DNA from 4 places in the Lysinibacillus sp. G4S2 genome. Region 3 is predicted to be linked to each of the others. Evidence: a T-box and tRNA genes for the amino acid it is inferred to sense, from the RefSeq annotation. Region 3 holds a T-box; the other regions hold tRNA genes.

Region 1 (7,503 bases), 1.4 Mb from region 3:
CTCCTGAGTGGATCCTGAGTACGGCGGAACACGTGAAATTCCGTCGGAATCCGGGAGGACCATCTCCCAAGGCTAAATACTACCTAGTGACCGATAGTGAACCAGTACCGTGAGGGAAAGGTGAAAAGCACCCCGGAAGGGGAGTGAAAGAGATCCTGAAACCGTGTGCCTACAAGTAGTTAGAGCCCGTTAATGGGTGATAGCGTGCCTTTTGTAGAATGAACCGGCGAGTTACGATTACGTGCGAGGTTAAGCTTTAGAAGGCGGAGCCGCAGCGAAAGCGAGTCTGAATAGGGCGAATTAGTACGTGGTCGTAGACCCGAAACCAGGTGATCTACCCATGTCCAGGGTGAAGGTGAGGTAACACTTACTGGAGGCCCGAACCCACGCACGTTGAAAAGTGCGGGGATGAGGTGTGGGTAGCGGAGAAATTCCAATCGAACTTGGAGATAGCTGGTTCTCTCCGAAATAGCTTTAGGGCTAGCCTCGTGATGAGAATACTGGAGGTAGAGCACTGTTTGGACTAGGGGGCCATCCCGGTTTACCGAATTCAGACAAACTCCGAATGCCAGATATTTATACACGGGAGTCAGACTGCGAGTGATAAGATCCGTAGTCAAAAGGGAAACAGCCCAGACCACCAGCTAAGGTCCCAAAGTAATCGTTAAGTGGAAAAGGATGTGGCGTTGCACAGACAACCAGGATGTTGGCTTAGAAGCAGCCATCATTTAAAGAGTGCGTAATAGCTCACTGGTCGAGTGACGCTGCGCCGAAAATGTATCGGGGCTAAACGATTCACCGAAGCTGTGGATTGACATCTATGATGTCAGTGGTAGGAGAGCGTTCTAAGTGCGTTGAAGTCAGATCGGAAGGACTGGTGGAGCGCTTAGAAGTGAGAATGCCGGTATGAGTAGCGAAAGACGGGTGAGAATCCCGTCCACCGTATGACTAAGGTTTCCTGAGGAAGGCTCGTCCGCTCAGGGTTAGTCGGGACCTAAGCCGAGGCCGATAGGCGTAGGCGATGGACAACAGGTTGATATTCCTGTACCACCTCCTCACCGTTTGAGAAATGGGGGGACGCAGTAGGATAGGGTAAGCGCGCCGTTGGTTGTGCGCGTCCAAGCAGTAAGGCGTGTGTGTAGGCAAATCCGCACACTGTAACGTTGAGCTGTGATGGCGAGTCCGTATGGACGAAGTTCCTGATTTCACACTGCCAAGAAAAGCCTCTATCGAGGTGAGAGGTGCCCGTACCGCAAACCGACACAGGTAGTCGAGGAGAGAATCCTAAGGTGTGCGAGAGAACTCTCGTTAAGGAACTCGGCAAAATGACCCCGTAACTTCGGGAGAAGGGGTGCTCTTGAGCGTGCAAGCGCATGAGAGCCGCAGTGAATAGGCCCAGGCGACTGTTTAGCAAAAACACAGGTCTCTGCAAAACCGTAAGGTGACGTATAGGGGCTGACGCCTGCCCGGTGCTGGAAGGTTAAGAGGAGTGGTTAGCGCAAGCGAAGCTGCGAATTGAAGCCCCAGTAAACGGCGGCCGTAACTATAACGGTCCTAAGGTAGCGAAATTCCTTGTCGGGTAAGTTCCGACCCGCACGAAAGGCGTAACGATCTGGGCACTGTCTCAACGAGAGACTCGGTGAAATTATAGTACCTGTGAAGATGCAGGTTACCCGCGACAGGACGGAAAGACCCCGTGGAGCTTTACTGTAGCCTGATATTGAATTTTGGTACAACTTGTACAGGATAGGTAGGAGCCAGAGATCTCGGAGCGCCAGCTTCGAAGGAGGCGTCGGTGGGATACTACCCTGGTTGTATTGAAATTCTAACCCATGCCCCTTAGCGGGGTAGGAGACAGTGTCAGGCGGACAGTTTGACTGGGGCGGTCGCCTCCTAAAAGGTAACGGAGGCGCCCAAAGGTTCCCTCAGAATGGTTGGAAATCATTCGTAGAGTGTAAAGGCACAAGGGAGCTTGACTGCGAGACCTACAAGTCGAGCAGGGTCGAAAGACGGGCTTAGTGATCCGGTGGTTCCGCATGGAAGGGCCATCGCTCAACGGATAAAAGCTACCCCGGGGATAACAGGCTTATCTCCCCCAAGAGTCCACATCGACGGGGAGGTTTGGCACCTCGATGTCGGCTCATCGCATCCTGGGGCTGTAGTCGGTCCCAAGGGTTGGGCTGTTCGCCCATTAAAGCGGTACGCGAGCTGGGTTCAGAACGTCGTGAGACAGTTCGGTCCCTATCCGTCGTGGGCGTAGGAAATTTGAGAGGAGCTGTCCTTAGTACGAGAGGACCGGGATGGACACACCGCTGGTGTACCAGTTGTCTTGCCAAAGGCATCGCTGGGTAGCTATGTGTGGACGGGATAAGTGCTGAAAGCATCTAAGCATGAAGCCCCCCTCAAGATGAGATTTCCCATTACGCAAGTAAGTAAGATCCCTCAAAGACGATGAGGTAGATAGGTTCGAGGTGGAAGTGTGGTGACACATGGAGCTGACGAATACTAATCGATCGAGGACTTAACCACAATGTTTGAAACATTCAATGCACCGTTTATCCAGTTTTGAAAGAACAAGAAAGTTTTAAAAAAAGCTTGCGATTATAACGAAAATATGTTATAATAAATCTTGTCTTTAAAATAGTCTAGTGATGATGGCAAAGAGGTCACACCCGTTCCCATACCGAACACGGAAGTTAAGCTCTTTAGCGCCGATGGTAGTTGGGGGCTTCCCCCTGTGAGAGTAGGACGTCGCTAGGCATTATACCCAGGAGGATTAGCTCAGCTGGGAGAGCACCTGCCTTACAAGCAGGGGGTCGGCGGTTCGAGCCCGTCATCCTCCACCATTTGCCGGTTTAGCTCAGCAGGTAGAGCAACTGACTTGTAATCAGTAGGTCGTGGGTTCGATTCCTATAGCCGGCACCATAGTTTTGAGCCATTAGCTCAGTTGGTAGAGCATCTGACTTTTAATCAGAGGGTCGAAGGTTCGAGTCCTTCATGGCTCACCATTTAAATTGCCAACAAAATATGCGGGTGTGGCGGAATTGGCAGACGCACTAGACTTAGGATCTAGCGCCGCAAGGCGTGGGGGTTCGACTCCCTTCACCCGCACCATTTTTTCAGAATTTCATAATTGCCAGGATAAATAAATCTTATGCACATGCGGAAGTAGTTCAGTGGTAGAACACCACCTTGCCAAGGTGGGGGTCGCGAGTTCGAACCTCGTCTTCCGCTCCAAATGTGCCGGGGTGGCGGAACTGGCAGACGCACAGGACTTAAAATCCTGCGGTAGGTGACTACCGTGCCGGTTCGATTCCGGCCCTCGGCACCATTTTTTTAATAATTAGCGCCCGTAGCTCAATTGGATAGAGCGTCTGACTACGGATCAGAAGGTTATGGGTTCGACTCCTGTCGGGCGCGCCATATAAATATTTGTTTATCGGAATGTAGCTCAGCTTGGTAGAGCACTTGGTTTGGGACCAAGGGGTCGTAGGTTCGAATCCTGTCATTCCGACCATTCTTTGGGGCCTTAGCTCAGCTGGGAGAGCGCCTGCCTTGCACGCAGGAGGTCAGCGGTTCGATCCCGCTAGGCTCCACCAAAAAGATAACCAGTATAAAGATCCTGGCGGCGTAGCTCAGCTGGCTAGAGCGTACGGTTCATACCCGTAAGGTCGGGGGTTCGATCCCCTCTGCCGCCATCTTAAAGGACCTTTAGCTCAGTTGGTTAGAGCAGACGGCTCATAACCGTCCGGTCGCAGGTTCGAGTCCTGCAAGGTCCACCATTTATATATTGTCACGGAGGTATACCCAAGTCTGGCTGAAGGGATCGGTCTTGAAAACCGACAGGCGGGTAACACCGCGCGGGGGTTCGAATCCCTCTACCTCCTCCAGTTTTATTTCTATAAATGGTGTTTAAAGACTTGAAAAGAATATTGTTAACGCGGGGTGGAGCAGTGGTAGCTCGTCGGGCTCATAACCCGAAGGTCGTTGGTTCAAATCCGGCCCCCGCAACCAAATGGTCCCGTGGTGTAGCGGTTAACATGCCTGCCTGTCACGCAGGAGATCGCCGGTTCGATCCCGGTCGGGACCGCCATTTTTTTAAAAAGAAATACATGAGAAGCAAAAGAGTAAAGAAAGCTTAGCATGATAATATGGGTCAGTAGCTCAGTTGGTAGAGCATTAGATTGAAGCTCTAAGTGTCGGCGGTTCGATTCCGTCCTGACCCACCATATTTGCGGGTGTAGTTTAATGGTAAAACCTCAGCCTTCCAAGCTGATGTCGTGAGTTCGATTCTCATCACCCGCTCCAAGGGCCTATAGCTCAGCTGGTTAGAGCGCACGCCTGATAAGCGTGAGGTCGATGGTTCGAGTCCATTTAGGCCCACCATTATTCCGAAGTAGCTCAGTTGGTAGTAGCACCTGACTGTTAATCAGGTTGTCGCAGGTTCGAGTCCTGCCTTCGGAGCCATTTTTTATTTGGGGAAGTACTCAAGAGGCTGAAGAGGCGCCCCTGCTAAGGGTGTAGGTCGGGTAACCGGCGCGAGGGTTCAAATCCCTCCTTCTCCGCCATTGGCCCGTTGGTCAAGTGGTTAAGACACCGCCCTTTCACGGCGGTAACACGGGTTCGAATCCCGTACGGGTCATACTAAAAAAGACAGTAGATGTAACTTACATCTACTGTCTTTTTTGTGTAGAAAGATAACTTTTTAGAAATAGAGAAATATAAAAATAGCAACTGGTACTATGTATCTTTGAAAAAACGTCCATCAACTAAAACGAAAAGAGTCTGGGATATAACTAGCTGATATTAAAGGAAAGGTGATGTTTTAAAACAATGTTGAAATTATATAACTTTTAAGGGAAGCCATTTTGACTTCCCTTAATGCGCTTTTAAAGAAGATTATACATCAATCATTTTTTATTATCATTTAACGTATATATGTTTTTTCAGCCATTGTCTGAAATACTGCAACTGTTCCTCAGAATGGAAATAGTGTTCTCCATTACTTGCAAATTACAGTTAAAACGTTTATTAAATTCAGATACAACGTCAAACTCACATAAGTTATCTTCTGAACCATAGAGAATTGAAGTTGGATTATTCCAAGCAACAATAGGATGTTCTTTCACATAACAGTAGTAGTCCCAATAGAGAGTTTGTCCAATAGGTGTAGAAATTTCTTTCTCTATTTTTAGTCTACTCTCACTTACGTTAAACCATGTCATCATATTATTTATGATACGTTCCATATTTACCACAGGAGAGAGAAACAAACACTGCTTCAACGGCTCATGGCTATATTCTAATAGGCTAAAATATACTCCCATGCTACAAGCAAAAATGCTTATATTATTTGATAACGATTTTGCATAGATCATAATTGTATTAAGGTCTTGAACACAGTTTTGAACTTTGCAAAGATAAGTATCATCCTTACGGTCACCATGTTGAGGTAAATCAAAACTAAGCACTTGATAACCTACTGCTGTTGCTTCTTCTGCAAATACAATAATCGAGTCATCTGCCTTATTTGACATGTTACCATGCACTACCACAAATAACTTATCTGATTTGTCACCCCATAAAATCGCTGGAATATTTTCTATTTTAAAATTACTTTTTATCATTGAAATTTTCCTCCATGAAATATAAATAATTCGTTATTCCTAATATTACAAATGTATATACCTAAATAAATATTGTTACTCTTGTATAAGCATGGGCTACATTGCATTGAACCATAAAGTTCTTGATTTTAACAACTTCTTTGTCAGTTTCAAATAATTATAGCCATTTAAACCAATACAAATAATTGCTGATATATTTAGTTGCAACACCATTAAACTTATTCATCCACTTTTTTAATTTGCTGTGTACAGCATTAATGTGTTGAATATGGTAAATTCCTTCTTTACGTTTTCCTCTTTGTATACGCTTATGTTCCAATGAAAAATCTTGGCAAACTGAACATAACTCTTATGACTATCAGTACAAAAGATAGAGTTACCCCCTACACGACCGTCATAGAGTCTTTCTAATTCTTGGTGTGTCATTCTACCTCTACATAATAACTCCATAATTAGATTACCCTGTCTATCAATAGCAGTAGCAATACAAACCGTTCGTAAGATATACCTCTCTTTTTAATCTGTTTTCCTCTATTACGAGATTCTCGGCATTTTAGAAGGTTTTGTACCTTTTCGCGGGTGATAAGCTGGGCAACCCGTGTTTCGAAGAAATGAATCGAATGCTTCATTTGGAATACTTTCCACTAAATCATTGATGGCGTAGCGATATCATTTTCTTGAAGTTTTATTTCTAAATTTAGCGTAAAACAACTTGATGCATATTATAATTTTTAAGCATAAGGACACTTCTTTCTGATTGGTTATGGTTTGGTTACTTTAATTTTATCAGAGGGTGTCCTTTCTTTTTATCAAAATTTATATGTTCAAATACAAAGCCCGGAAAACTTTACTGTTCGTAAAATTTTTCGGGCTTCTTACTATATTTACTTTTTAGTGAGGTTTTGTCCCAGCCTCTTTTGGTCGTAATAGCATTCTTTCAAGTGAACTACGTGCTTCTTCAGCGGCATGAGCTTCTACTTGAATACGATTATGTGGTTGCCCTTGTTCGATACTTTCAAGGCACCAAAGTAAATGAGGTAAATCGATTCGGTTCATCGTAAGACAAGGGCAAAAGTTCTCATTTAAGGATATAATCTGCTTATCGGGGTGCTGCTTGATAATACGATTAACGAGATTCATTTCTGTGCCAATCGCCCAAGCAGAACCACTTGGTGCCTTATTAATCGTATCAATAATGTATTTTGTAGAACCTGCATCATCTGCAGCAGCAACAACCTCGCGATTACATTCAGGATGAACAATGATGCGCATGTTTGGATGAGTTTTACGTACAATCTCCGTATGCTGAACGGTAAAGCCTTCGTGTACAGAGCAGTGTCCCTTCCATAAGATGACTTGTATGTTTTCTGGGGACTGATCTGTCTCGAGCATATTTGTTTGAGGATTCCAGACGGCCATATTTTCTAGCGGTATTCCTAAATCATACGCAGTATTTCTACCTAAATGTTGATCTGGTAAAAAGAAAATACGTTGTTTTTGTGTAAATGCCCATCTCACCATTTCTTTTGCATTGGATGATGTCACACAGGCTCCTCCATGTCTACCCGTAAATGCTTTAATGGCAGCAGTAGAATTGACATATGTTAGCGGGATAATGGTATCGCCAAAAAGTTGTTGTAAAATTGGCCATGCGTGTTCTGTTTGGTAAATGTCTGCCATATCGGCCATTGAACAGCCTGCTCGCATATCAGGTAAGTAAACATGCTGCTGTTCAGATGTAAGCATATCAGCTGTTTCCGCCATAAAATGTACACCACAAAATACTATATGTTTAGCTTCCTTGTTAGTAGCTGATAATTGAGCAAGCTGCAAAGAATCTCCTGTTACATCTGCAAATTGAATTACTTCATCTTTT
Region 2 (7,503 bases), 1.4 Mb from region 3:
TCTCTACTTTATTCACGGAAATTGAAGTCTGACCGCTTTTGATTGAAAGATCATATGGGTATAGCTGTTGAATCTCCTCTGAGAACAATAGCTGGAACGTATTTGGTCCAGTTTGTGTGACAGTAGATAATGTCGGCGCAACACCATCTCTATCTCCCTTTTTCACTGATACAGTAGCAGGGTTTGGTGAAATTATGTTTCCTGACAAATCTGTTGCCGCTACGAATGTAATCTGCATAGCTGTACCAGGTGATAAATAACTACCATTTACTGTTGCAGCTGATAAGTCAAAGGTTGCTTCAGTTGCATTTTGCTCAATGCTGCCTACTACATTTGCCACCCTTGTACCATTTGGTAATGTGAATTGAATGCGTTCATTAGGAAATGCTGCCATTGGTTCAGAGAATTGCACTTTAACGATTGAAGAATTTTTCCCTTGCGTTGTCCCTATAATAGTAGGCGCTTGTATATCCCCAGCAATGACGAAATTCGCATCTACTTTGTTAAGCACTAAGCCCTTTTCTGATTTGATGTTATTTAACACATAGCGATGTGTACCTTTTAATGGCTCATTAACTGTAAAGATGATTGATTTTTTATCAGCACTGATTTCTGTTTTCACAACTGAAAGTGCTTTTAAAGTATCCACATTAGAGAAAGATACAACATTATCCTGTAATTTCCCATCTGGTTTTAACACTGAGGCTGGGTCAATTGCTTGGTTGAAAACAACTTTAATCTGTGAGGCGTTAGTGCCCTCAATTGATTGTACTTTTAGCTCATTGACTTCATATGTCACAACAGCGGAATATGGTTTGTCATTAATTTTGAAGTCTACTTTTGTTTGCACATTTTCAATAAGCGGCGTTGCCAAAGTTACCTTATGGTTTGTTCCATCTGTTAATGTTACCTGTAGTGTATTTGCATCTACAACTTTAACTGTTTGGATGAGTAATGGCACTTCAGGTTTTTTCACCATATCTTGTATATTCGTCATCGAACGATGTAAAAATGACGCAAATTGACCACGTGTTAGTGTGCCTTTCGGATTAAATGCTTTTACATTTGTAATCTTTGCATATTCTAATGCAATAATAGCTTCACGATTTTCTGGTAAAGCTGATTTTAAATCTGTAATAGAAGATTTATAGTTTTCTTTTTTATACATTTCAATTAAATCGATATCGTAAACTGCTTCAATCGCACTTACTAAGATAGAAGCCATTTGTTCACGTGGAATATTCTGGGAAGGTAATAACTTGTTGTTAGTCCCTTTGTAAATGCCATTATCATATATAAGTGCTGCATATTGTAGCAATTCTTTATCTTTTGCAGACGTAGGCAAGTCTGTAAAACGTACTTTTTTATTGTAATCTGCTGGCACATTGAAGTTTTCAGATACAAGCCATTTCCCTAAAAATTTCGTTACATTACCTTTTGTAAGGGTTGCGTTTGGCTTAAATGTGCCGTCTGGATACCCACCTATAATTTTTGCATCTGCTAATGCCAAAATAGCCTCTTTATGGTCACTTTTCGCAATATCTGTAAAGTTAGCTGCACTTGCAGTAGGAACAACAGCCGCGGCAACCAATGCAGCAGAAGCTGCACTTACAATCCATTTACTTTGCTTTTTTTTCATATTTATTTCCTCCTACAATTCTATTCATCTCCATTATAAAAGAAAGATAGATTTATTCCAAAGGATATACCAATATTATCGTCATTTACCAAGGATTATTTGTCCAATAAATAAACTAAGCAATTTGAAGTTACACGAAGTTTGTTTGTCCATAGAGATGAGGATGATAAGAAATAATTTTTAGCAGGCATGTTGATTAGGACAAAAACGGGTTTATTATTGAGTGATAAAAGGATTTTTGTTGGCTCATCACCAAAAGTTATGGATGACATTTTTTTAAATATATGCGCTGTATATTAGTTGACCTTCGTTCCGGCTGGGCGACTCCTTGAGGATCAGCGTCACAGCTGAGGCCCTGGAGCGAGCCAGAAGAGGAACGAAGGCTAAAAACATCACGTCCTGTGATAACGCCTTCGTGACCTACATCTTGTAGGCCCAAGCGGCTCATCGGACGCTCCCAGGAAGCTTTGCTCTGTGCGAAAGCGTGGCGGCAGCAACATGGTTTTCGTCTGTGCGAAAGCGAAGCGGCAGCAACATGGTTTTCGTCTGTGCGAAAGCGAAGCGGCAGCAACATGGTTTTCGTCTGTGCGAAAGCGAAGCGGCAGCAACATGGTTTTCGTCTGTGCGAAAGCGAAGCGGCAGCAACATGGTTTTCGTTCTGTGCGAAAGCGAAGCGGCAGCAACATGGTTTTCGTCTGTGCGAAAGCCTAGTGACAGCAACAACAAATGTTTTCTGTAGCGAAAGCAAAGCGGCAGCTACAAATGTTTTATCTGCGCGAAAGGGAGCGTCAGCAGCAAAGCGCCCGGTCGAAACAGAAATCCACCACACATTTTGGTGAAGAGCCTTTTGTTGCTATTTTGCTAATGTATTCCCATTTTAACTGATTGTAGCGTAGGGCTACTCCCGCGGAAAAGCGAGTAACCTGTAGCGGAAATCAGAGACTTCTAATTAATCAGAGTGGATAAAAATGGTTAATCAACACACCTGGGTTTTAGTAGTCTAGAGCGATGAGTGAACTACTTGCCACTTAGCAAAGCTTGAAGTGGAGCTTCTCAGTTCCACGACGAAAGCAACCTTTCATCTCCCTAAGCGTTACTTCGTGGTGTTCCAACCCTAGATGTCCAACGCTTGGACGCTCTTTGGGTACGGTTGATATTTTACGCCAGAACCGAATGGCTTGGTTTTCGCACTCTATTTTCTTCCTGCAACCTCATATATCAAGTCATCAAAGAACTTCATATAGCTAGTTAATCAAAAGTTTTTGGCGAAATTTATCTCCCACCTACGTTAGGCTAACGCTCTTCACACGCTTGAGGAAGGAGAATTCTCTCGTTAAATTCGTTAAACGAATCTTAATAGCAAGTGCAGCACATATCTCTTAGAATAAAAAAGCTCATAACGACCTCCATACAAACATCTACTGGAGAAATCGTAATGAGCTATATTTATTGAATAAGCAAATTACAAAGTTACTTAACAGGCAAAACCACTATTAGGACGTGTTATGTTGATAAATTTACAAGTTGGGCGATAAATTCAATGAATCTCTCGATAAAACAAGTACAAATTTTATAATTTCCTTAACAAGAACAAATGCATGAAAGCGCTCTTTTACATCCGACAAGCGCTGGAGAGACCGAAACAAAAGTAAGCGATCCACCACTTTTGTCCGAGGGATCAAAGCGACCTTGATGATGCAAACGAGCGCTTTAGCCTACACGAAAACTATGGTCTTGGTTATCCACAATTAAAAATCTATAATTTCATTAATAATCAAAAAGCAGTAGATGTAAGTTACATCTACTGCTTTTTTAGTATGACCCGTACGGGATTCGAACCCGTGTTACCGCCGTGAAAGGGCGGTGTCTTAACCACTTGACCAACGGGCCAATGGCGGAGAAGGAGGGATTTGAACCTCGCGCCGGTTACCCGACCTACACCCTTAGCAGGGGCGCCTCTTCAGCCTCTTGAGTACTTCCCCAAATAAAAAATGGCTCCGAAGGCAGGACTCGAACCTGCGACAACCTGATTAACAGTCAGGTGCTACTACCAACTGAGCTACTTCGGAATAATGGTGGGCCTAAATGGACTCCGAACCATCGACCTCACGCTTATCAGGCGTGCGCTCTAACCAGCTGAGCTATAGGCCCTTGGAGCGGGTGATGAGAATCGAACTCACGACATCAGCTTGGAAGGCTGAGGTTTTACCATTAAACTACACCCGCAAATATGGTGGGTCAGGACGGAATCGAACCGCCGACACTTAGAGCTTCAATCTAATGCTCTACCAACTGAGCTACTGACCCATATTATCATGCTAAGCTTTCTACACTCTTTTGCTTCTCATGTATTTCTTTTAAAAATGGCGGTCCCGACCGGGATCGAACCGGCGATCTCCTGCGTGACAGGCAGGCATGTTAACCGCTACACCACGGGACCTTTTGGTTGCGGGGGCCGGATTTGAACCAACGACCTTCGGGTTATGAGCCCGACGAGCTACCACTGCTCCACCCCGCGTTAACAATATTCTTTTCGAGTTTTTTAAACACCATTTATAGAAATAAAACTGGAGGAGGTAGAGGGATTCGAACCCCGCGCGGTGTTACCCGCCTGTCGGTTTTCAAGACCGATCCCTTCAGCCAGACTTGGGTATACCTCCGTAACAATATATAAATGGTGGACCTTGCAGGACTCGAACCTGCGACCGGACGGTTATGAGCCGTCTGCTCTAACCAACTGAGCTAAAGGTCCTTTAAGATGGCGGCAGAGGGGATCGAACCCCGACCTTACGGGTATGAACCGTACGCTCTAGCCAGCCGAGCTACGCCGCCAGGATCTTTATACTGGTTATCTTTTGGTGGAGCCTAGCGGGATCGAACCGCTGACCTCCTGCGTGCAAGGCAGGCGCTCTCCCAGCTGAGCTAAGGCCCCAAAGAATGGTCGGAATGACAGGATTCGAACCTACGACCCCTTGGTCCCAAACCAAGTGCTCTACCAAGCTGAGCTACATTCCGATAAACAAATATTTATATGGCGCGCCCGACAGGAGTCGAACCCATAACCTTCTGATCCGTAGTCAGACGCTCTATCCAATTGAGCTACGGGCGCTAATTATTAAAAAATGGTGCCGAGGGCCGGAATCGAACCGGCACGGTAGTCACCTACCGCAGGATTTTAAGTCCTGTGCGTCTGCCAGTTCCGCCACCCCGGCACATTTGGAGCGGAAGACGAGGTTCGAACTCGCGACCCCACCTTGGCAAGGTGGTGTTCTACCACTGAACTACTTCCGCATGTGCATAAGATTTATTTATCCTGGCAATTATGAAATTCTGAAAAATGGTGCGGGTGAAGGAGTCGAACCCCCACGCCTTGCGGCGCTAGATCCTAAGTCTAGTGCGTCTGCCAATTCCGCCACACCCGCATATTTTGTTGGCAATTTAAATGGTGAGCCATGAAGGACTCGAACCTTCGACCCTCTGATTAAAAGTCAGATGCTTCTACCAACTGAGCTAATGGCTCAAAACTATGGTGCCGGCTATAGGAATCGAACCCACGACCTACTGATTACAAGTCAGTTGCTCTACCTGCTGAGCTAAACCGGCAAATGGTGGAGGATGACGGGCTCGAACCGCCGACCCCTGCTTGTAAGGCAGGTGCTCTCCCAGCTGAGCTAATCCTCCTGGGTATAATGCCTAGCGACGTCCTACTCTCACAGGGGAAGCCCCCAACTACCATCGGCGCTAAAGAGCTTAACTTCCGTGTTCGGTATGGGAACGGGTGTGACCTCTTTGCCATCATCACTAGACTATTGTCGACCTTCAATACACGGCGTATTACTGCATCAGCTTCTCTCGCTTAATCGGTCACGTACGGAGGTACGCTCTCTCATTCACTCGTTTGCTTCCTTGTACTACTCGTATCTTGAAACTCTTATGTATTTCGTTTTGAAGTTTATTACCTGTCCTTCAAGACAAGAATTATTGTATAACGTTTTTTCGCATTGTGCAATGCTTTTTTATAAAAAAAAGAAATTATTACTTTTTAGAGAGATTTTTAGTTATATAAGAGAAATTATCACTCTGCTAATCATTATAACACAATTGTTTAATTTAAAGAAAACAATTAATTTATCATATTAAATTATAGGTTTTCATCTCTATTCTCAATCTTCTTTAAGAGCCTTAAACTTACTTTTCAGGTGAAAGAACATTCACTATCTTTCACCTGAAAAACATTAAATGATAGAAAGCTCCATTTGTAATCGATCAATTTCCTCAAATGTTGTTGCTGGTCCAAAAGAAATTCTAAAAAATTGACGAGCTGCTTCCATAGAATAGCCCATTGATAAAATCGCCTTCGTACCAGATTCACTATGAATATCACAGGCACTCCCTGTAGAGATACAGATCCCTGCTTCATTTAATTTTAATAAAACATATTGCCCCTCTACCCTTTTCATCAATACACCACAAATATTGGGCAATTGCTCCTTACACTCAATTATTTGGCATGTCTCTGGTAAATTTCTCTTAAAATATTGACGTAAAGCTTCATAATGCTGACGCTCATATTGATATTCTTCAATCGCCGTAGCAAAAGCGACAATTGATGGGGTATCTAAGGTTCCTCCCCTTAGCCCACGCTCATGTGTCAAACCTGGTGCTAATGCAGGAACTCGTAGCTTCGGATTAATATAAATAGCTCCACAACCTTTTGGTCCACCTATTTTATGAGCTGAAACAGTCAGAGCATCCACTTGCTGTTTTAACGGAAGCTTACAAAAAGACTGAACACAATCGACATGCAAGAAAACATTTGATTGTTTTGCAATCTCTGCAATATTTTCTATAGGTTGAATAGAGCCTATCTCTGAATTTACATGTTGGATCGTGATTAAAGCCGTATCTTCTTGTATGGCTTCTCGTAATTGCTCCACATGAATACAACCATCTTGCTGTAAAGGTAACTTCGTGACCACAAAACCCATTTTTTCAAGCGTATTTAACGCAGCATGTACGGATGTGTGTTCAGCTTGTGATGAAATAATGTGCTTCCCTTTATTGGAAGTCAAAGCTAACGACAAAATAGAAATTAAATTGCCCTCAGTGCCGCTTCCAGTAAAGATTACGCCATCACTGTTTACTCCAAGAGATCTCGCTACAACAGTTCTTGCCTGTTCAACAAAATAATGAGCTTGCCATCCTAAATCATGCAAGCTTGCACTATTCGCATAATACCGTTCTGCTATCTCACAATATGCTTTAAGAACTTTGGGAACCATTGGAGATGTTGCAGCATAATCCAGATAAATCATCTTATTCTTCCTTTCTGTATCATCAAGTCTTGTGTTCTCTTTTATTTTATGTAAAGATAAGTGTCAAGACAACTGTAAAGATTTTTAAGCGTAGGTGTAATGACAGATGCACTTATTATAGGTAGCGGGATCGCTGCCGTTACAAGTCAAGAAGATCATCCAAGGTTTCACTCTGTTGATACATTGACTGCTGGTAAATATCATCATGAAAGATTCGAATGTTGAAATACAAAACTGCACAGAAATAAAGAATTACGTTCGGACAAAAAATGGCCCATACATTATCCAAACTGGTTAAAAGCAAAATAATTTCTTCATTGCTGACAAAACTTACGATCAAACAATGATGCACACTTAAGCATTGTCCGAAATTCTATCGATATGCAACAACTCGCACAACAATTACCATCAATGCAAACACTTCTTCATGTTGATTTAGATAGCTTGAATCAATATGAACTTTGAACTTTACATGATGCATACTGTTGCTACAGTAATTGCATGTGCAGCCATTAAACAAGCAGAAACTCGCAGCGGAGCTTTTATTCG
Region 3 (7,503 bases):
GTGTTTAGTGGAGACAGCTTCATTAAATTAATTAAACCCCATTAAATCCTTTACCTTCTTTGTATTTTCCACAGATGTCAGCCTTTCTAGTAAACAAAAGGCAACATCAAATGCAGTACCTGGATTTGAGGATGTAATAATGTGCTCAGTCTGAACAACCCGTTCATTTACGATATCTGCACCATAGGATTGTAGCTGTGCTAATCGTTTACTAGTTGGATGATTATAAGTAGTAGCTTTTCGATTATGTAGTACTCCGCTATGACCTAAAATAAGGGAAGCTACACAAATTGTCGCAATAGGTTTTTTGTGTTCATCGAAATGACGAACTACCGCCTGGAACTCCTCGCTAAAAGCATCTTCATAAAATCCAGCCTCTTCAAAGCCTCCAGGAATCGCAAGTGCATCAAAATCCTCTAATGAAATTTCATGAAGCAACTTTTCAGGAGCTACGTTAAAATTCCATGTACATTGCAATTGTTGATGCAATCCTACGGTCAGGACCTCTGTTGTGCCATCACCCTCCCATTTATTCCAGCCAAGTACATCTGTAAAAACACTCGCCTCAACTGCCTCAAATCCATTTGCTAATAGTAATAATATTTTTTTCATGTTATTAATGCCTCCTTTATACGTCTAATTGTAGAGAATAATGCTATTCAATGACAGAATCTGTATAATGTAATTTAGATAATTTGCTTTATAATAAAAGGAATTTTATTAAATCTAGTTTATAAAAAAAGGTGGATACTTATGGATCAAATAGATCGTGAAATTTTACAGCAATTACAACAAAATGCAAAAGTATCGATGAAGGAATTAGCGGCTATGGTTCATTTATCGTCTCCAGCTGTTATTGAACGTGTAAGAAAACTGGAAGAGCAGGGGATTATTGAAGGTTACGGTGCTAGGGTTAATTTAAAAAAGATCAATCGCGACATTCAAGCCATTATTTTATTTAAATCAATTGATTGTAAAAGTCTTTCGGATTTTTGTAACGCACATCCCGATGTCCTTGAATGCTATCGTGTAGCGGGTGAAATCAGTTATATTGTAAAAATTGCAACTAACTCAGTGGAAACATTAGAGCAGTTTATTGATGATGCGATGCCTTATGGAACACCTTCAACGAATATTGTGCTGTCTTCATCCGAAAAAACGGTCATCACTCCTTTTTCTGATGAAAATTTAGAATAATGAATTCAGAACTGCTCGGGTGGCCGAGGAAAGTGCTCGGGTAAAGCCCCAAACCGCTCAGGTAGCCGAAGAAAGTGCTCGGGTAAAGCCCCAAACCGCTCAGGTAGCCGAAGAATGTGATCGGGTAAAGCCCCAAACCGCTCAGGTAGCCGAAGAATGTGCTCGGGTAAAGCCCCAAACCGCTCGGGTAGCCAAGGAATGTGATCAGGTAAAGCCCAAAACCGCTCGGGTAGCCAAGGAATGTGATCGGGTAAAGCTCAAAACCGCTCGGGTAGTCGAGAAATGTGATCAGGTAAAGCCAATAACTACTCGAGTTAGCCTTGGACTCGGCTTAGGAAGAAATACAACTCAAGAAAACCACAGTTCAAAGAACAGGTATCATTTATTTAAAAAAAATACAAAAAAAGCAAACCTCTATACCGTGAGCACCGTTTATAGGGCAGAGAGGGGGAGAGATGTTGCTTGAAATTAAAGAACTCGAAGAAATAATGCAGCAGCATACAGAAAGGCTCATCCGACTTGCCTTTTATTACGTCAAGGATTTACAAAGTGCTGAAGATATCGTTCAAGATGTATTTATTAAATTTTACGATAATCAGCAAAACTATGAAGAAAGAGGAGAATTACGGGCATATTTATCGAGGCTCGTCATCAACAAAAGTAAAGACTATTTACGCAGCTGGACATACCGTAAAATACAAGTTCAACAGAAAATCTTTGCCAAGCAGGCTATCATGAAAAGGGACATGCTAGTGCAGCAGGATGAACAAACCTTAGTTGAAAACGCCATCTTAGCACTACCATTGAAACAGCGTGAGGTCCTTATTTATTTTTATTTTGAGGAAATGCCTGTTATTGAAATTGCAGAGCTTTTAAGTATTCCGGAGAGTACGGTGAAAACAAGGTTACGTCGTGGACGAGAGTTATTAAAGCCAAAGCTACAGCATATTGAATGGGAGGTCCTGCTGCATGAGTAAAGTCGATGTGAGGGTATTAAATGATTTAAGCGAAAGCAAAAAGCGTGTTATGACCAATGTTGTACAGCATTTGGAACAGCGTGAGATGAAAAAAAGGTCTTGGCGTTGGCAATATAGTGTAATGTCTATAATATTGACAGTTTGTATTGGACTATTTCTGTATACTCAATTCAGCGAAAATCAGGAGCAAACAGCAAGTATACCAACTGTTTTAGATGAAAAAATTCTAGAATTACATTTGCAAAGGGATTCCCTCGTAAATGGTAAGGATCGCTTGTATCCATCAAGTTTTAATAGTTTTTTATCTCTAGAATCTTCCTTTGCTTATGCACAATCAAAGGGGTTAGTGCCTACACAAGAAGAAATTGATAAAAATCTAAAAATATTGATGGAAGGACTTAGCGCTGAAATAAATCCAACATTAGAAGAACGTTTACAAATGCTTCATCTTACAAAAGAAGAGTTTATCGAACGTTATGCTAGGCCAATCGCCTATAAATTTGCAATGCTCAAGTTATTGTGGGAGCATGCTCAAAATGAATATCCGGATGTAGATGACCAGATACTAAATTGGTACGTAGAGAGAGATGCTAAAAACTATTTTGAACAGCATTATAGTAAGGAAGTAGCCTCTTTACGTGAAAAATATAAGATTCCTGCGAAGGAAAGTCAATTGCTTCATACAAGGAAAGGGACGGTCGTAGCTATAAAGGAACATGAGTTTTTAGTTGTATCGGGCGTAGATTCAACTGATATTGGTAAATTATCCGCGGATGAAATTGTTCGGAAACATACTAATGGTACGTGGTTCCCTTTGGTGGATGTCCCTGAAACATTATCAATAGGTGATCGAGTGGAAGTACAATATAGTGAGAGTATTAGATTAGATGTTCCTAATCCTTTCATAGATTTTAAAGATATCGGTAGCACGAAAATAGTAGAGGAATATTAGTAATAAAAGGCTAGACATTCGTGCCATAGGAATGTCTAGCCTTTTTCTTTAAACTAATAGTTTTTGCATTTAAATTATGGTACAATATGGTAATGTCTTGTTTTGTTTATGCAGGCTAATTGTGATTATTGTCAATCAACAATAAAGGTGAAATCTTGTGGAATGTATCAAGAAAGTGGAGTGAACTATAAAAAATAATAGCATTCAAGTGGATTGTTTGAATATTTCATTTCATTGACTTAATGTTAAACAGCAAAGGGGAACATGCTTTATGATAATGAATGAAAACTTATTACAGGAAGATAACTTAAGAGAAATACTTCTAGCATTAGAAAGTGTAGAAACTATCTGGGAACAGGAGAATCAAAGGCAGCTAATTCTTTCAATGTTACTACATATCGGTTCATTAGATAGTGAACTGAGAGATGACTTAATTTATAGTACGTTTTATGAATTAATTTTAGAAAAAAACTTACTTGAGCATTCACTTTTAGCGGAGCTTTTAGATTATAGTCTGAATAATTTGCTTTTTAAGGGTATTACTGAAAGCGAATCAGATTTAGTTTTTACTCGAACATTTACGTCGCTTCTTATCGCACTTATTTTACATAGGGATCATGAAGACGATTTTTTATCTGAGCGTAAAATTAATGATTGTAAAGATCAATTACTAGCTTATTTATCAGCTGAAACAGATGTAAGAGGTTACGTGCCAGGTAAAGGCTGGGCTCATAGTGTTGCACATATGGCTGATGCAATCGATAAATTGGTAAAAAATTCAAAATTAAACAAAGATTCTTATATCGAAATTGTAAGCGCATTATGGAACGCCATTTTGCAAGAAAATTATGCTTTCATTCACAATGAAGATGAACGGATTTTAGTTCCTATTTTCACTATGCTTGAGCAAGGTTTAGAGGAGCATGAGATCATTAAGTTGCTGCAACAATTACCTGCTACTTTAAAAGTAAAAAAAGAACAGCTCGATGTACATCATCACAGAATTTTACTTTTTAACTGTAAAAGCTTTTTAAAAAGCTTTTATATTAAAACAAATGGAAAGTCTAAGTTCGCAGCTCTTCATAAAAGTATCGAAGCATGTCTCGATGAATTATAGGGAAATTGGTTCATCACCAAAAGTTGAGGGTAATATTTTATTAAAGTAAAAGTTGATTTCCGCTTCGACTGAACGTCTTCGGGAAAGCGCTCAGCAGGAACGGAAATCAAATACGATATTAGTAATTTGTAATTATTGACAGACGGAAATTAGTTTGTTACGATGAGTGACAATAAAAGCATACAAATTCGTTGATGAGAAAGAGTAGTGTTTCATTTTGTTCTACAGAGAGCCGACATATTGGTGGAAGTCGGTGTGCAAGTGTTACATGAAGATCCTCTCTGAGAAGATTGGCTGAACATAGTAAGCTGATTCGGGTGTCTACCGTTAAAAAGAACACGTATGATTGTACGTTGCTGAGTGCTATTGAACGCTGTTTCAATAGAATTAGGGTGGTATTCGCGGTTAACCCCGTCCCTTACTTGGGACGGGGTTTTTGTATGCCTTTTATACAACAGTATAGGAGGAATTTACATGCAAGTCGAAGAGAAAAAAGAAACAACAGTAGAAAGAGAAATAAGAATTCGTCAATTGTGGAAACAAGAAGGAACGTTTCAAGCGTCTGTTGTGAATCGTTCTAGCAATAAGCCTTTTGTATTTTACGAAGGACCGCCCACAGCGAATGGATTACCACACGTAGGTCACGCATTTGGCAGAACGATTAAAGATGTCGTGGCTCGTTATAAAACGATGCAAGGTTATTTAGTTGAGCGTAAAGCTGGCTGGGATACACATGGTTTGCCTGTAGAGTTAGGCGTGGAAAAAAAGCTGGGCATCTCAGGAAAACAAGAAATTGAGAAATATGGTGTCGAACAATTTATTCAAGAGTGTAAGGGAAGTGTCTTTACCTATGAGAAGAAGTGGCGCTCCTTTACAGAGCAGCTTGGCTATTGGATTGACATGGATGACCCCTATTTAACGCTAAGCAATGATTATATTGAGTCCGTTTGGAATATTTTAAGTCATGTGCACAAGGAAAAGCTTTTATATAAGGGGCACCGCGTTTCGCCGTATTGCCCTAGCTGTCAAACACCATTAAGCTCTCATGAGGTTGCGCAAGGCTATAAGGATGTCAAAGATTTATCTGTCACGGCAATGTTTAAACTGAAGGATAAAGATGAATATTTTCTTGGTTGGACAACGACACCATGGACATTACCTGCTAATGTTGCACTGGCGATGAATCCTAAACTTATGTATGTTCGAGTGAAGCAGCACAATAAAGTCTATATCTTAGCAAAATCACTAGTGAATAAAGTGTTTGCTGATTCTGTTGAAGTGTTAAGTGAACATGAGGGGCATGAATTTGAAGGTGTATCGTACATTCCACCTTTTTCATACGTAACCGTTAGTAAAGGTCATGTCGTTGTGCTGGCCGATTACGTCACAGAGCATAGTGGAACTGGAATCGTCCATATCGCGCCTGCCTATGGGGAGGACGATTATAAAACAGTTCAGCAAAATGGACTATCGTTTGTCAATGTTGTTGATTTGAAAGGCTGTTATACAGAAGATGTCCCAGAGCTTGTCGGTAAATTTGTGAAAGATTGTGATGTCGACATTATAAAAATACTCGCTAAAGATGAGCTATTGTTTGATAAGGAAAAATATGAGCATAGCTATCCTCATTGCTGGCGCTGTGATTTACCTTTGCTTTACTACGCGACTGACAGCTGGTTTATCAATATGTCTACATTGAAAGATAAGCTTTTACAAAATAATGAACAAGTCACATGGTATCCCGATCATATTAAACACGGTAGATTTGGAAACTTTTTGGAAAACTTAGTGGACTGGAATATTAGCCGAAATCGCTATTGGGGAACGCCACTCAATGTATGGGTTTGTAAGGATTGTGGTCATGAAGAGGCGCCAAATAGTATTGCTGCCTTAAAAGTGTTATCGAAGAGCACTTTACAAGACATAGAGCTTCATAAGCCGTATATCGATGAGGTTGTTTGTACTTGTCCAAATTGTAAGGGTGATATGGAACGTACACCTGAAGTCATTGATGTATGGTTTGACAGTGGTTCAATGCCGTTCGCTCAGCATCATTATCCTTTTGGAAATCTTGATACATTTAACAATCAATTCCCGGCCGATGTTGTCATTGAAGGTATCGACCAGACGCGTGGATTTTTCTATAGTCTTTTAGCTGTTTCGACTTTATTTACAGGTAAAGCACCTTATAAAAATGTACTTTCTTTAGGGCATGTTTTAGATGAGCACGGACAGAAGATGTCGAAGAGTAAAGGAAATGCATTAGAGCCAGTTGAACTGATAGAACAGTACGGAGCGGATGCTTTAAGGTGGGCATTTTTAGTCGACAGTTCTCCTTGGAATCCTAAACGCTTTTCAAAGAAGAATGTAATGGATGCGAAATCGAAGCTAGTCGATACACTAGATAATACGTTCAAATTTTATCAGCTTTATGCAGAAATCGATGGCTTCCAGTACGATGCTGATAAGACTGGTACACGTACAAAACTAGATCATTGGATTTTGTCTCGATTACATCATACAATCCAGCTTGTGACAAAATCTATGAATGATTATCAATTTACGCAGGCAACACGTGAAATCGGCAAGCTTGTAGAAGAGCTAAGTAACTGGTATATCCGTCGCTCACGAGCAAGATTTTGGGCAAATGGGCTGTCAGAGGATAAACGAGGTGCCTTTAGTACACTGTATGAGCTTCTGATGACAATTTGTCAATTACTAGCACCTTTCACGCCATTTATCGCAGAAGATTTATATCGACAATTATGCGGAAAAAGTGTGCATTTACAAAACTACCCAACATACAATGAAGCGCTCGTTAATACTAAGCTTGAAAAAGAAATGGCCGATATTTTAACAATTGTAGAGCTAGGACGCAGTATACGGAATAGTCAAGGGATCAAGGTAAAGCAGCCGTTAAGTGAAATCATTGTCTCTGTTGACGGCGAGTTAACAGATTATCAACCATATAGCGAGCTCGTAAAAGATGAATTAAATATAAAAGAATGTGTTTGGACAAATGATTTTTCAGCATATGAAACTGTTCAGTATAAGCTTAATTTTAAAACGGCAGGTGCAGCATTTGGACCAAAAGTGAACAGCGTTAAAGATTATGTAGTGAATTTAAATGATGAGGAGAAAAATGAATTACAACGAACAGGGGCTATAGAGTTAACGATTGATGGGGAACAGGTAACATTGTTAAAAGCGCACGTGTTGACTGAATCCATCGTAAAGGACCATTACATCTTAGCAGAAGA
Region 4 (7,503 bases), 2.6 Mb from region 3:
TAAATTAAATTTTTTAGTGGATGAATGTCGCTAATCCTTTTAACAACTATTAATATTATAGATTTTAGAGAGGAGGGGAATAATTATGTCTCAAGAATATGGTTCTGGATCTGGATCTAGTTCATCATTTGCGCTAATCGTTGTTCTATTCATTCTTCTGATTATTGTTGGCGCTAGCTTTATGTCAAAATATTATTAATACCCAACACCGCCTCTGATGCTCATAATTATTAGGATCATACAAGCTTATCCTTTACACCTTCAAATATTAAATAAGGGTCACTATCCTCCGCGTGATCCTTTTAATTTTCCCTCTTTCAAAGTATTCATCCCTATACAACCCCACAAAGTACATTCAATACATCCATCTGACTTTGCGAGCATAATAAAAAGCACCTAATTATGAAATGCCTAACAATCAAATCCACTCTACGTCTTTTAATTTATGAAAGTCTTGATCCCTTTTGATTTCCGTTCCGACTGGGGCGTCCGCTGAGCCACAAGGAGTCGCTCAATCGGAACGAAGATCAACTGATATATAACGCATATATTTTTAAAAATGTCATCCACAACTTTTGGCGATGAGCCTTTTATTTCCTCATATGTAGAATCTAAATCTAGCTATACATCCATATGATAAAAGATTTTCCTCTTTAACTAAAATTTTGTGTTTAATTAAATATAAATTTGTACATCCTCTTAATAGTTTCAAAAACTTATTGAGGAGGAGATTTGGGGTGAATAATTTCGAGAATACTAATGCCTCCCAAGATTATATTCAAAAGGGACTATTAAACACAAAACTATCAAAAAATATAACTACTATAAAAGAAGCTTTCGGGAACAGTAGTGACCTTATTATACGAGAAACATTAATAGGGAAATCAAAGGAACAATCAATCGCAATCGCTATTATTCACACGGATGGTTTAGCTGATAACACCATAATTTCAGACTTTATCGTAGAACCTCTCCTATCTGATTTAAAGGAAACTTCCGAAACAACGATCAATGAATTAGATCAACATTTAAAGAATTACTGTTTAACAGTTGGACATGTTAACGATATTGCTGATTTTACTGCTTTATTTAACGCCATTTTAAACGGGGACACCGTTATATTGCTAGATGGTCTGGCAAAAGGGCTTGCGACGAGTACTAAAAGTTCGAAGGATAGAGCAATAACAGAACCTGCAACGGAAGCTGTCATTAGAGGCCCTAGGGAGTCATTTACGGAGACTTTGAGAACTAATACTGCTTTAATTCGGCGTAAAATCAAAAGCCCAAACCTTTGGATAAAATCTATGGTCATTGGTGATGTCACTCAAACAGACGTTGCCGTTATGTATATAAATGGAATCGCAAATGAAAAAATTGTACAGGAAGTTTTTGAGAGACTGGATCAAATTGAAATCGATGGCATTTTAGAAAGCGGCTATATCGAAGCACTAATTCAAGATTCAAAGTTCTCTATATTTCCCACTGTTTATAATTCTGAACGTCCAGATGTTATTGCAAGCGAATTATTAGAAGGTAAAATTGCTATTTTAGTAGATGGTACTCCCTTTGTTTTAATTGTACCTGCATTATTTACTTCCTTCTTACAATCCGCAGAGGATTATTATCAACATCCATTTATCAGTTCATTTATTCGTATCATTAGGTTTTTAGGGATTAGTCTTGCCTTAGCTGCCCCTTCTCTCTATATTTCGCTCACGACTTTTCACCACGAAATGATACCCACCTCTTTGCTAATCAATATTTATTCACAGCGAGAAGGTGTACCATTTCCTGTATTTGTCGAAGCTTTGATTATGGAGATTGCATTTGAAGTTCTTAGGGAAGCCGGACTTCGAATGCCAAGAATGATAGGGCCTGCTATATCAATTGTAGGAACATTGATTATTGGGCAAGCAGCTGTACAAGCAGGTATCGTTTCGGCATCAATGGTTATTATTGTAGCCTTAACAGCGATATGCAGCTTCCTTTTTCCTGCATATGGATTATCTAACTCCATACGGATTTTACGCTTTCCGTTAATGGGGTTAGCAGCAATGTTTGGATTATTTGGAGTGTTTATAGGAATGATGTTTCTTATTTTGCATTTATGTAGTTTACGTTCATTTGGTGTACCTTATATGAGTCCTTTTGCACCATTAATTCCAAAGGATCAAAAAGATGCACTAATAATTGTTTCTCGCCGATCTTTGTTAACTCGTCCACGATTAATTAGCCAAATTAATAATGTTAGAGGACATAAACAATTAAAAAATAAGAAACGACCGGCCCACTAACAATATGAAAATAACGATTTTACTCATTATCTTAATGCAAATTTGAAGTTGTTGTTGGAGTAAACACGAATAATAAATAAAGGTAGATCAAGGTCAATGTGAAAACTCAAGGTTTGGGGATGACTATGTAGAACGTAAAATTAAAGGAGTAATCTATATGCTTATAGTGTTAGGAATATTAATTATTACAGCTTGTATTATTTTTTTTGAGCTGCCCAGTTTAAAAAAAGAAGATGCTAAAACAATTTGGACATTTTCCCTTTTGCTAACTATCGGTGTCGCCTTAAATATTGGTATAAGTTTAAAAGTAATACACTTTAGTCCGCTGGATGTAATTATGTATATTTTCCATCCAATTAGTGACTTTTTAAAAGCAACGCTATTAAAAAAATAATTTTTTTAAAAGAGGGTCATATTTATGGAAAAGCAATTGATAAGTTCGCGGCAATTCACAATAATTGTAATTCTTTTTACCGTAGGGACAAGTATTTTAATTATCCCTGCAAGCATTGCAAGTGAAGTAAAACAGGATGCTTGGATTGTAGCAATTATAGGTACGTTATTGAGTATGCTTATACTAAAACTGTTTATGACTTTAGTAAAAAAAATGCCTACTCTAACCTTTGTTGAGATTACGGAGAAAATATTGGGGAGTTTTTTAGGGAAAATTTTTACCATTGGATTTGTCATTTTAACATTGTTATCATCTGGTGAGCTACTATATTTTATCGGAAATTTTCTTCAGACAGAGGTAATGCCAGAGACGCCGCCCGTTGTATTTTCAATATTATTTAACCTTATTATACTTTTTGCAGCTTATTTAGGAATAGAAGTTTTTGCGCGTACATTAGAAATACTATTCCCCGTTTTTCTGTTAATATTTATTATTTTTGTGTTATTTATAAGCCCTGAAATAGAGATTAAAAATGTACAACCAATTTTAGAAGTTTCAGCAAAGCCTCTTATGTATAGCATTTTACATTTTATGGGTCTGTTCTCTTTTCCATTAGTCGTTATATTAATGGTTTTTCCATCTGCTATCAATGACTATAAATCCGGTGAGAAAGGATTTTATATTGGCACACTTGTGGGAGGATTAATTTTAACAATTGTTATAGCATTATCAATCTTAGTATTGGGGGTAACGAATACATCTCTTAGAACCTTTCCTAGTTACACTCTAGCGCAAAGAATTTCGATTGGTAATTTCCTGCAACGTATTGAAGTTATTATGGCTTTTATTTGGATGGTCACGATATTTGTCAGAGCCTCCATGTATTTTTACGCAACCGTAAAGGGGTTAGGACAAATACTTAAAATTAATGATCACAGACGGTTAATCCTTCCACTTGGGATGATTACAGTTGCACTTTCTCAAATTGTACATCCAAATATTATGCACTCTACTAAATATAATAAAGAAACTTGGCCCTTATATATTTCATTATTTGCCCTTTTTCTTCCTTTACTATTACTTATTATCGCGAAATTAAGAAATATTAAGGGTCCTGAAAATGATACATTAAATAATAAAGACTCCGGTACAACCTAGATCGCACATCCATTATTAATCCTATTAATAAATTGGGTGTGCAGTTTTGCATTTTAACTTCTTTCAGCAAATGTCTTTTGTAGCGAAAGCAAAGCGTTAGCTACAAGTATTATTTTTAGCGAAAGCAAGCGTCATAAGATTATTTTATATGCTTTAGTCATCTACAAGCATAAGAAAAAGCATGTTACACGAATGTGCAACATGCTTGATGACCCCTACGGGATTCGAACCCGTGTTACCGCCGTGAAAGGGCGGTGTCTTAACCACTTGACCAAGGGGCCGTGGCTCCGAAGGCAGGACTCGAACCTGCGACAACCTGATTAACAGTCAGGTGCTACTACCAACTGAGCTACTTCGGAATAATGGTGGGCCTAAATGGACTCGAACCATCGACCTCACGCTTATCAGGCGTGCGCTCTAACCAGCTGAGCTATAGGCCCATTATTTTTGGAGCGGGTGATGAGAATCGAACTCACGACATCAGCTTGGAAGGCTGAGGTTTTACCATTAAACTACACCCGCATATGGTGGGTCAGGACGGAATCGAACCGCCGACACTTAGAGCTTCAATCTAATGCTCTACCAACTGAGCTACTGACCCGAAAATGGAGGAGGTAGAGGGATTCGAACCCCCGCGCGGTGTTACCCGCCTGTCGGTTTTCAAGACCGATCCCTTCAGCCAGACTTGGGTATACCTCCAAAATATTTAAAAATGGTGGAGCCTAGCGGGATCGAACCGCTGACCTCCTGCGTGCAAGGCAGGCGCTCTCCCAGCTGAGCTAAGGCCCCAAAATTTAAGAAAAACTGGTCGGAATGACAGGATTCGAACCTACGACCCCTTGGTCCCAAACCAAGTGCTCTACCAAGCTGAGCTACATTCCGTTACTGTTAGATTTATGGCGCGCCCGACAGGAGTCGAACCCATAACCTTCTGATCCGTAGTCAGACGCTCTATCCAATTGAGCTACGGGCGCATAATTTTTATAAAAACTTGATGAGCCATGAAGGACTCGAACCTTCGACCCTCTGATTAAAAGTCAGATGCTCTACCAACTGAGCTAATGGCTCATATTAAGAAATGAATGGCTGGGGTACTAGGATTCGAACCTAGGCATGACGGAATCAAAATCCGTTGCCTTACCGCTTGGCTATACCCCAATTGTTAAAATGGGGCGACTGATGGGAATCGAACCCACGAATGCCGGAACCACAATCCGGTGCGTTAACCACTTCGCCACAATCGCCACTATATGTAATCACAGCAGTTCTTGATAACGAGTACCTCGAAACCTGGCAGGGGCAGTAGGAATCGAACCCACACCAAAGGTTTTGGAGACCTCTATTCTACCGTTGAACTATGCCCCTAAAAATGGTGGAGGGGGACGGATTCGAACCGCCGAACCCTAAGGAGCGGATTTACAGTCCGCCGCGTTTAGCCACTTCGCTACCCCTCCAAGGGATGGTGCCGGCGATAGGAGTCGAACCCACGACCTACTGATTACAAGTCAGTTGCTCTACCAACTGAGCTACACCGGCAAAAAAAAAAAAATGGCGGTCCCGACCGGGATCGAACCGGCGATCTCCTGCGTGACAGGCAGGCATGTTAACCGCTACACCACGGGACCATAATGGTGGAGGATGACGGGCTCGAACCGCCGACCCCCTGCTTGTAAGGCAGGTGCTCTCCCAGCTGAGCTAATCCTCCTGGGTATAATGCCTAGCGACGTCCTACTCTCACAGGGGGAAGCCCCCAACTACCATCGGCGCTAAAGAGCTTAACTTCCGTGTTCGGTATGGGAACGGGTGTGACCTCTTTGCCATCATCACTAGACATATGAAAGAAATTATTCTTTCAAAACTGGATAAACGTGCATTGAATGTTTCAAACATTGTGGTTAAGTCCTCGATCGATTAGTATTCGTCAGCTCCATGTGTCACCACACTTCCACCTCGAACCTATCTACCTCATCGTCTTTGAGGGATCTTACTTACTTGCGTAATGGGAAATCTCATCTTGAGGGGGGCTTCATGCTTAGATGCTTTCAGCACTTATCCCGTCCACACATAGCTACCCAGCGATGCCTTTGGCAAGACAACTGGTACACCAGCGGTGTGTCCATCCCGGTCCTCTCGTACTAAGGACAGCTCCTCTCAAATTTCCTACGCCCACGACGGATAGGGACCGAACTGTCTCACGACGTTCTGAACCCAGCTCGCGTACCGCTTTAATGGGCGAACAGCCCAACCCTTGGGACCGACTACAGCCCCAGGATGCGATGAGCCGACATCGAGGTGCCAAACCTCCCCGTCGATGTGGACTCTTGGGGGAGATAAGCCTGTTATCCCCGGGGTAGCTTTTATCCGTTGAGCGATGGCCCTTCCATGCGGAACCACCGGATCACTAAGCCCGTCTTTCGACCCTGCTCGACTTGTAGGTCTCGCAGTCAAGCTCCCTTGTGCCTTTACACTCTACGAATGATTTCCAACCATTCTGAGGGAACCTTTGGGCGCCTCCGTTACCTTTTAGGAGGCGACCGCCCCAGTCAAACTGTCCGCCTGACACTGTCTCCTACCCCGCTAAGGGGCATGGGTTAGAATTTCAATACAACCAGGGTAGTATCCCACCGACGCCTCCTTCGAAGCTGGCGCTCCGAGATCTCTGGCTCCTACCTATCCTGTACAAGTTGTACCAAAATTCAATATCAGGCTACAGTAAAGCTCCACGGGGTCTTTCCGTCCTGTCGCGGGTAACCTGCATCTTCACAGGTACTATAATTTCACCGAGTCTCTCGTTGAGACAGTGCCCAGATCGTTACGCCTTTCGTGCGGGTCGGAACTTACCCGACAAGGAATTTCGCTACCTTAGGACCGTTATAGTTACGGCCGCCGTTTACTGGGGCTTCAATTCGCAGCTTCGCTTGCGCTAACCACTCCTCTTAACCTTCCAGCACCGGGCAGGCGTCAGCCCCTATACGTCACCTTACGGTTTTGCAGAGACCTGTGTTTTTGCTAAACAGTCGCCTGGGCCTATTCACTGCGGCTCTCATGCGCTTGCACGCTCAAGAGCACCCCTTCTCCCGAAGTTACGGGGTCATTTTGCCGAGTTCCTTAACGAGAGTTCTCTCGCACACCTTAGGATTCTCTCCTCGACTACCTGTGTCGGTTTGCGGTACGGGCACCTCTCACCTCGATAGAGGCTTTTCTTGGCAGTGTGAAATCAGGAACTTCGTCCATACGGACTCGCCATCACAGCTCAACGTTACAGTGTGCGGATTTGCCTACACACACGCCTTACTGCTTGGACGCGCACAACCAACGGCGCGCTTACCCTATCCTACTGCGTCCCCCCATTTCTCAAACGGTGAGGAGGTGGTACAGGAATATCAACCTGTTGTCCATCGCCTACGCCTATCGGCCTCGGCTTAGGTCCCGACTAACCCTGAGCGGACGAGCCTTCCTCAGGAAACCTTAGTCATACGGTGGACGGGATTCTCACCCGTCTTTCGCTACTCATACCGGCATTCTCACTTCTAAGCGCTCCACCAGTCCTTCCGATCTGACTTCAACGCACTTAGAACGCTCTCCTACCACTGACATCATAGATGTCAATCCACAGCTTCGGTGAATCGTTTAGCCCCGATACATTTTCGGCGCAGC

The links. The T-box of region 3 lies ahead of ileS (isoleucine--tRNA ligase). A T-box ahead of a tRNA ligase gene usually reads a tRNA of that ligase, here a tRNA-Ile.
Region 1: it has a tRNA-Ile gene. The T-box ahead of ileS (isoleucine--tRNA ligase) is inferred to sense a tRNA for this amino acid. The anticodon was not compared.
Region 2: it has a tRNA-Ile gene. The T-box ahead of ileS (isoleucine--tRNA ligase) is inferred to sense a tRNA for this amino acid. The anticodon was not compared.
Region 4: it has a tRNA-Ile gene. The T-box ahead of ileS (isoleucine--tRNA ligase) is inferred to sense a tRNA for this amino acid. The anticodon was not compared.

What each region holds. Positions count from the first base shown of each region.
Region 1 is NZ_JAUCFJ010000002.1:4,277,106-4,284,608, reverse strand. It holds rRNA gene QUF91_RS21830 (23S ribosomal RNA) at 1-2,529, shown strand, start outside; rRNA gene rrf (5S ribosomal RNA) at 2,645-2,760, shown strand; tRNA gene QUF91_RS21820 (tRNA-Val) at 2,771-2,846, shown strand; tRNA gene QUF91_RS21815 (tRNA-Thr) at 2,850-2,925, shown strand; tRNA gene QUF91_RS21810 (tRNA-Lys) at 2,933-3,008, shown strand; tRNA gene QUF91_RS21805 (tRNA-Leu) at 3,030-3,114, shown strand; tRNA gene QUF91_RS21800 (tRNA-Gly) at 3,163-3,237, shown strand; tRNA gene QUF91_RS21795 (tRNA-Leu) at 3,243-3,331, shown strand; tRNA gene QUF91_RS21790 (tRNA-Arg) at 3,347-3,423, shown strand; tRNA gene QUF91_RS21785 (tRNA-Pro) at 3,441-3,517, shown strand; tRNA gene QUF91_RS21780 (tRNA-Ala) at 3,524-3,599, shown strand; tRNA gene QUF91_RS21775 (tRNA-Met) at 3,625-3,698, shown strand; tRNA gene QUF91_RS21770 (tRNA-Ile) at 3,706-3,782, shown strand; tRNA gene QUF91_RS21765 (tRNA-Ser) at 3,798-3,890, shown strand; tRNA gene QUF91_RS21760 (tRNA-Met) at 3,940-4,014, shown strand; tRNA gene QUF91_RS21755 (tRNA-Asp) at 4,018-4,093, shown strand; tRNA gene QUF91_RS21750 (tRNA-Phe) at 4,154-4,229, shown strand; tRNA gene QUF91_RS21745 (tRNA-Gly) at 4,235-4,308, shown strand; tRNA gene QUF91_RS21740 (tRNA-Ile) at 4,310-4,386, shown strand; tRNA gene QUF91_RS21735 (tRNA-Asn) at 4,391-4,467, shown strand; tRNA gene QUF91_RS21730 (tRNA-Ser) at 4,478-4,568, shown strand; tRNA gene QUF91_RS21725 (tRNA-Glu) at 4,571-4,642, shown strand; partial or broken gene QUF91_RS21720 (alpha/beta hydrolase) at 4,924-5,627, opposite strand; partial or broken gene QUF91_RS21715 (IS1595 family transposase) at 5,689-6,200, opposite strand; partial or broken gene QUF91_RS21710 (IS5/IS1182 family transposase) at 6,201-6,366, opposite strand; gene nadA (quinolinate synthase NadA) at 6,519-7,503, opposite strand, start outside.
Region 2 is NZ_JAUCFJ010000002.1:4,268,285-4,275,787, forward strand. It holds gene QUF91_RS21580 (S-layer homology domain-containing protein) at 1-1,639, opposite strand, end outside; gene QUF91_RS21585 (hypothetical protein) at 2,107-2,478, shown strand; tRNA gene QUF91_RS21590 (tRNA-Glu) at 3,458-3,529, opposite strand; tRNA gene QUF91_RS21595 (tRNA-Ser) at 3,532-3,621, opposite strand; tRNA gene QUF91_RS21600 (tRNA-Asn) at 3,632-3,708, opposite strand; tRNA gene QUF91_RS21605 (tRNA-Ile) at 3,713-3,790, opposite strand; tRNA gene QUF91_RS21610 (tRNA-Gly) at 3,792-3,865, opposite strand; tRNA gene QUF91_RS21615 (tRNA-Phe) at 3,871-3,946, opposite strand; tRNA gene QUF91_RS21620 (tRNA-Asp) at 4,004-4,079, opposite strand; tRNA gene QUF91_RS21625 (tRNA-Met) at 4,083-4,157, opposite strand; tRNA gene QUF91_RS21630 (tRNA-Ser) at 4,208-4,299, opposite strand; tRNA gene QUF91_RS21635 (tRNA-Ile) at 4,315-4,391, opposite strand; tRNA gene QUF91_RS21640 (tRNA-Met) at 4,399-4,471, opposite strand; tRNA gene QUF91_RS21645 (tRNA-Ala) at 4,496-4,571, opposite strand; tRNA gene QUF91_RS21650 (tRNA-Pro) at 4,578-4,654, opposite strand; tRNA gene QUF91_RS21655 (tRNA-Arg) at 4,672-4,748, opposite strand; tRNA gene QUF91_RS21660 (tRNA-Leu) at 4,763-4,851, opposite strand; tRNA gene QUF91_RS21665 (tRNA-Gly) at 4,857-4,930, opposite strand; tRNA gene QUF91_RS21670 (tRNA-Leu) at 4,978-5,061, opposite strand; tRNA gene QUF91_RS21675 (tRNA-Lys) at 5,083-5,159, opposite strand; tRNA gene QUF91_RS21680 (tRNA-Thr) at 5,167-5,242, opposite strand; tRNA gene QUF91_RS21685 (tRNA-Val) at 5,246-5,320, opposite strand; rRNA gene rrf (5S ribosomal RNA) at 5,331-5,445, opposite strand; gene QUF91_RS21695 (cysteine desulfurase family protein) at 5,875-6,954, opposite strand.
Region 3 is NZ_JAUCFJ010000002.1:2,878,050-2,885,552, reverse strand. It holds gene QUF91_RS14845 (DJ-1/PfpI family protein) at 28-612, opposite strand; gene QUF91_RS14840 (Lrp/AsnC family transcriptional regulator) at 754-1,197, shown strand; gene QUF91_RS14835 (sigma-70 family RNA polymerase sigma factor) at 1,656-2,174, shown strand; gene QUF91_RS14830 (DUF3221 domain-containing protein) at 2,167-3,126, shown strand; gene QUF91_RS14825 (DUF2785 domain-containing protein) at 3,398-4,243, shown strand; T-box leader at 4,426-4,665, shown strand; gene ileS (isoleucine--tRNA ligase) at 4,718-7,503, shown strand, end outside.
Region 4 is NZ_JAUCFJ010000002.1:251,774-259,276, reverse strand. It holds gene QUF91_RS01610 (YjcZ family sporulation protein) at 86-199, shown strand; gene QUF91_RS01605 (spore germination protein) at 738-2,294, shown strand; gene QUF91_RS01600 (hypothetical protein) at 2,452-2,688, shown strand; gene QUF91_RS01595 (GerAB/ArcD/ProY family transporter) at 2,713-3,846, shown strand; tRNA gene QUF91_RS01590 (tRNA-Glu) at 4,056-4,127, opposite strand; tRNA gene QUF91_RS01585 (tRNA-Asn) at 4,129-4,205, opposite strand; tRNA gene QUF91_RS01580 (tRNA-Ile) at 4,210-4,286, opposite strand; tRNA gene QUF91_RS01575 (tRNA-Gly) at 4,295-4,368, opposite strand; tRNA gene QUF91_RS01570 (tRNA-Phe) at 4,372-4,447, opposite strand; tRNA gene QUF91_RS01565 (tRNA-Ser) at 4,453-4,545, opposite strand; tRNA gene QUF91_RS01560 (tRNA-Ala) at 4,560-4,635, opposite strand; tRNA gene QUF91_RS01555 (tRNA-Pro) at 4,652-4,728, opposite strand; tRNA gene QUF91_RS01550 (tRNA-Arg) at 4,744-4,820, opposite strand; tRNA gene QUF91_RS01545 (tRNA-Lys) at 4,842-4,914, opposite strand; tRNA gene QUF91_RS01540 (tRNA-Gln) at 4,930-5,004, opposite strand; tRNA gene QUF91_RS01535 (tRNA-His) at 5,015-5,090, opposite strand; tRNA gene QUF91_RS01530 (tRNA-Trp) at 5,138-5,211, opposite strand; tRNA gene QUF91_RS01525 (tRNA-Tyr) at 5,217-5,300, opposite strand; tRNA gene QUF91_RS01520 (tRNA-Thr) at 5,307-5,382, opposite strand; tRNA gene QUF91_RS01515 (tRNA-Asp) at 5,396-5,471, opposite strand; tRNA gene QUF91_RS01510 (tRNA-Val) at 5,476-5,551, opposite strand; rRNA gene rrf (5S ribosomal RNA) at 5,562-5,677, opposite strand; rRNA gene QUF91_RS01500 (23S ribosomal RNA) at 5,738-7,503, opposite strand, start outside.